2 regions of the Arthrobacter sp. UYP6 genome follow, and region 2 is predicted to be linked to the other one. Evidence: riboswitches for the same ligand, from Rfam matches in the RefSeq annotation. Region 2 holds a riboswitch; the other holds the start of a gene.

Region 1 (2,383 bases), on a different contig from region 2:
GGTGAACTACGGCGTGGTTAGGCTACGCGGTAGTACACGGCGCCGGAACCGACGTTAGCGCTCTGCTGAACAGTCTGGTTGCCGTTCCACCCGCTGTGGATGGCCTGGCCGTCACCGACGTAGATGGCGATGTGGGCAAAGCCCATGCCGCCGTCAGCGTAGAAGGCGATGTCGCCGGGCTGGGGGTCAGAAACCGGAGTTCCGTATGCAGCAAGCTGCGCCGGTGACAGGTCGCCAACGGAGTGGCCGGCTGCCCGGAGGGCAACCTCAACCAGGACGGTGCAGTCCTGGGCGGCACCCATCTGGGCATAGGCGGAGCTCAGCATGATGGCGTTCGTGCCGGTCACAGCTGCACCGGTGGGAGCAGCCGGTGTCACAGCGGACGCCTGGGTGGTGATGCTGCTGAAGTCGGCCACAGCGGCGGTCTCTACGGCCGGAGCGGCATAGACAGCTTCGGCCGGAGCAGCGTAGTCGGCTTCGGCGGGAGCAGCATAGGCAGCTTCAGCAACTGCAGCCACGGCGCCGCCGGCGTACGTGATGACATCACCGGGGTAGATGATGGATTCCAGTGACAGGCCGTTCAGCGCCAGGACGTCGTCCAAGGTGACGCCGTACGTTGCAGCAATTTTGCTCAGCGTATCGCCGGACTGGACAACGTGGGTTGAGCCGGTGGCGGCAGCGGCGGGTGCCGCAGCCTCCACGGGAGCAGCTACAGGAGCCTCCACAGGAGCAGCTACAGCGGCAGGAGCGCTGTAGGACTCGGTTGAGTCGTTGGCGATGACGCCCGCCGAAGCGGGACCGGCCATGCTCAGCACCAGACCGGAGCCTGCTGCCATGACGGCAGCGGCGCTGCCGATGGTGCGTGCTTTACCGCTGGTTGCGGTCGCGATGGAGGCCAGCAGTCCGGCGTTGTTGGCACGGTGGCGTCCACGAGTGTTGTTAAAAGACAATGAGTTACCTCTCCCGATACCTGCGAGGTGAGCTGTCGGATGCGGATGGGAGTCATCCGGTCCGCCGAAGAAACCTCGGCTGACTTAACCCCAAGGATTCAAAGGAACCCGTAGATGGTTCCCCCGCCTCTGCCGAAGTGTTTATATCTGTGGACCTTGACCAGCGGCAGAGTTAGGTAACAAGCCAAGGGAGCCGCTTCAGATAACGGCATGGGTTCTACTGTAGGAGAAGATTACGGGGAGATAACTATTTAGTAACGGAACTCGCAGGAGGGTGTGAGTGGCGCCTCTTTGTGCTACAAGTGGCCGGTGGCACACTGTGGACGTTCCACCCCGGAACGGCAGGCCCGCGACGGGGGCAGAGGTGGCCTGGGCTCACCACCGCGCACTCCGCGTCCCTCCCGGCTACGCCGGCAAGTCAGCCTGTCGTTGGGCGGATGCGGAAGTGAAGTTCCCGAATCCCAGCATCAGATCACCGGGGGCAAGCCTTAGTCCGCGGACAAGACCGGAGCCCTTAAGCACGGACCCGCGCTGCTCCGGCGGGAACGATTCGTGGTCCCCGCCGTCAGCAAGCACCACGGATTCTGCCTGCACGGCTCCAAGGATCTGGGAGCCGGAACCGAGGACCGAACGTCCGGAGACAACTGCGCCGTGGGCCAGCCGGGCGCGGTCGCCCACCGCCACGGCATCCGCCCGGCCGGCGGTGAGCTGGACTCCGCCGGGTCCCAGCGTGATTTCGGATCCGAGGAGGAGCATTCCGCCGTGCTCGGCGGACAGGAACGCGCCGGGATAAAAGACATTCCGGTGCCCGATGACGCATGAACTCTGCTCATCCACTGAAATAACGGTGCCGGGATAAAACACATTTCCCTCGCCCAGCTGAACTCTGCGGGAAATTAGTGTGGAGGAAGGATCGAGGATCTGCTGGGTGGCACAGAGCTGAAGAATTTCCGCGACGGTGAGGTAACCGAATTCTTGGCGAACGCTGTCGGGGTCATTTCGCTGGAGCTCTGGCATATTCTTCTCTTCCTCCGTCATCTTGCCGGACCGGGCACGCAACCACCGGAACCGGGAGCCCTCCTAGCCTACCCGTCCATTGCGCTCCGCAGCGGCGGGCTGAATACGGGAATTAGCGCTACATGAGCGCCGGTAGGTTTGTCCAGAGTGCCGGTCCGAGTCCAGATGCAGGTGATCTGAAGAAACAAAGGCATCTCCCTCATCCCGGGAAGCCTCCCGGCAGGTTAGGAGCGCAGATATGCCAAGGTAGCCAGCACCCGGCGGTGGCCGCTGTCCGACGGAGAGAGGCCGAGTTTCGCGAAAATGTTGCCGATATGTTTGCTGACTGCGGTTTCGGAAACGGAAATAGCCTGTGCAATGGCGGTGTTTCCAAGACCCTCCGCCACTAGTCCCAGCACCTCGAATTCACGCGGGGT
Region 2 (2,383 bases):
TGGGCCATGCCCATGCCGCCGTCGGCGTAGTAGATCAGATCACCGGGAACGGCCTGGGACGCACTGACGGTGCTGCCCAGGGACAGGTAACCGGCAGGCCAGTCATGGAAGCTGATGCCCGCAGCAGCCAGCGAGTTGGTGACCAGCATGGTGCAGTCCTGAGAGACACCCAGCTGCGCGTAGGCCGCCGCTGCAATAATGGCCGCGGTACCCGAGGATGCCGCCGGAGCGATTTCCTGGGTGGGGGCAGCGGAGAGCGCCAGCGGGGCGGCAGCCCCGGTTTCGAATGCCGGTTCCGGTGCCGATTCCCCGGACAGCTGGGTTCCGGCCTGCGACTGCACGGCAACCTGTGCCTGCGGGGCTTCAGGAGCCACGATGACTCCGGCTACCGCCGGTCGATCAAAGCTCACGGTTGCCGTCTCGGGCACGGTCAGCTTTGCAGCAGTGTTCAGGTCCAAGGTGCTGGACTGCACGTCGCGAACCAGATCGGAACCCGTTGCGTTAGCGGCAACACCGCTGCTCAGGACCAGACCGGACGCGGCAACAACTACGGCTGCCTGGCGGCCGACAGTTCCTGCATTGGCGGACACTGCGTGGGCAAGTGCGCTCAGCGGGGCAGCACGTTCCACCGGCGCCCGGTGACGGGCGCGCTCAGTTGTAGAAGTCATACGGGTGCGATCTCCGATATCTGCAACTGGACTTAGCTGACGCGGACGAAGCTTGCGCCGCCGAGGTAGGACAGCGGGTGCAGGACGGTGTTCATGCCGTCGAAGCCGCCGCTGATGACCTGGCCGTTGCCCACGTAGATGGCTACGTGGCCGGAGGTGATGACAAGGTCGCCGGGCTCGGGCGAGCCAACAACCGTGCCGAAGGCGAAGAACTGTGCGGGAGCGAGATCGCCAACCGACTTGCCGACGGAGCGCAGAGCAGTCTCCACCATGGCAGTGCAGTCCTGGGCGACGCCGATCTGCGCGTAAGCCGAGGCAACCAGGCCGGCACCTACGCCGCTGGCAACCGGGGCGGGGGCCGGAGCCGGAGTCGGGGTGCTGGCGGCGGGAGCAGCCTGGCCTGCAGCCGGAGCGGCCGGAGCCTCGTAGGTCTGGGCCTGGACGGCGACAACCTGCTCAGCCTGAACGGCAGCAGCCTGCTGAGCCTGAACGGCGGCCTGTTCCTGTGCTGCGGCGGCGGCAGCTGCGGCTTCTTCTTCGGCTGCCAGCTGGGCGCGGTACTCGGCTCCGGATACAGAGGAGACGGACTCAAGCGTGGCCAGTTCGAACGGGGCCTGCGCGGAGACCGAAACGGCTCCGGTGGAGGTGACTGCACTAAGTGCGGTGGCCTCGAGTGCCTGTCGATCGGTGCTGACGGCTGCCTGGGCGGGAAGGCCTGCGGCAAGTACGAGGCCTGAAGCGGCGACGACGACGGCGGCCTGGCGGCCCATGGTTCCAACGTTGGAGGTGACTGCCCGGGATAGAACTGAAATTGGGCTCGTCTGGACGGTGGCCGCGCGACGACGGCCGTGAGCTACTGATGACACAAGTTTGCCTCTCCCAATGCCTACGAGGTGAGCTGTCGGATTCGGATGGGAGTCACCCGGCTGCTGGACCAAAAGGTCCGAGCAACTTAACCCCTAGGGCTTCTTGCGAAACCCGAATGTGGTTCCCCCGCCTCTGCCATGCGATGTTGCGAACGGACCTCAAACAGTGGCAGAGCTCGGCGATCTGTTCGAGAGTGCCCGATCTTTGGCCGATCAGGCACGAGGATGACCTTATAACAACATTGGCGAAATGTCACGTTCAGGTCACGAAATGGTTATCCTGCGGTCACAGCCAGCCCAGCGGGTCAACGACCTCGCCGTTAACCATGACTTCAAAGTGCAGGTGGCAGCCCGTAGAAGCGCCCGTGGTGCCGCTGACGCCCACAAGGGCTCCGCGCTCCACTGTGTCCCCCACGGCCACGGCCCGGCTGGACATGTGGTTGTACGTGGTTTCCACGCCGTTGCCGTGGTCAACCACCACACGGTTTCCGCCGCCAAAGTCATGCCAGCCGGAGAAGGTCACCGTACCGGCGGCGGCTGCGGTGACATCAGTGCCGCACGCTGCGGCGAAGTCCTGGCCGCGGTGAAGTTCACCGGCACTGCCCGTAATGGGACTGACCCGGTAGCCGAAGCCCGAGGTCTGCACCAGTTCCGAGGCCAGCGGCTTCGCCAGAGTGCCCTGGGCCGCACCCGCTGAGATCTCCGAACCGGCGGCAACAACCACCTGGCGGAGTTTCGCTTCGGGATCAAACCGGCTGCTCAGCGCTGCCCGCTCAAAATCAGCCGTTGCCTGGGGATCCGCCGAGACTACCGGCGCTTCCACCGCAACTGCCTGCATTTCCTGGACCG

The links. Region 2 has a riboswitch for cyclic di-AMP ahead of ABIB35_RS11665 (NlpC/P60 family protein). Riboswitches for the same ligand answer to the same signal wherever they lie in the genome.
Region 1: linked by a shared signal. The riboswitch ahead of ABIB35_RS04540 (LysM peptidoglycan-binding domain-containing protein) and the one ahead of ABIB35_RS11665 (NlpC/P60 family protein) in region 2 are both predicted to bind cyclic di-AMP.

The regions. Positions count from the first base shown of each region.
Region 1 covers NZ_JBEPPM010000004.1:49,718-52,100, reverse strand. Annotated here, with positions in the region: gene ABIB35_RS04540 (LysM peptidoglycan-binding domain-containing protein) at 18-950, opposite strand; cyclic di-AMP (ydaO/yuaA leader) riboswitch at 954-1,099, opposite strand; gene ABIB35_RS04535 (LbetaH domain-containing protein) at 1,356-1,967, opposite strand; gene ABIB35_RS04530 (response regulator) at 2,192-2,383, opposite strand, start outside.
Region 2 covers NZ_JBEPPM010000012.1:92,453-94,835, forward strand. Annotated here, with positions in the region: gene ABIB35_RS11660 (NlpC/P60 family protein) at 1-668, opposite strand, end outside; gene ABIB35_RS11665 (NlpC/P60 family protein) at 701-1,438, opposite strand; cyclic di-AMP (ydaO/yuaA leader) riboswitch at 1,538-1,702, opposite strand; gene ABIB35_RS11670 (M23 family metallopeptidase) at 1,821-2,383, opposite strand, start outside.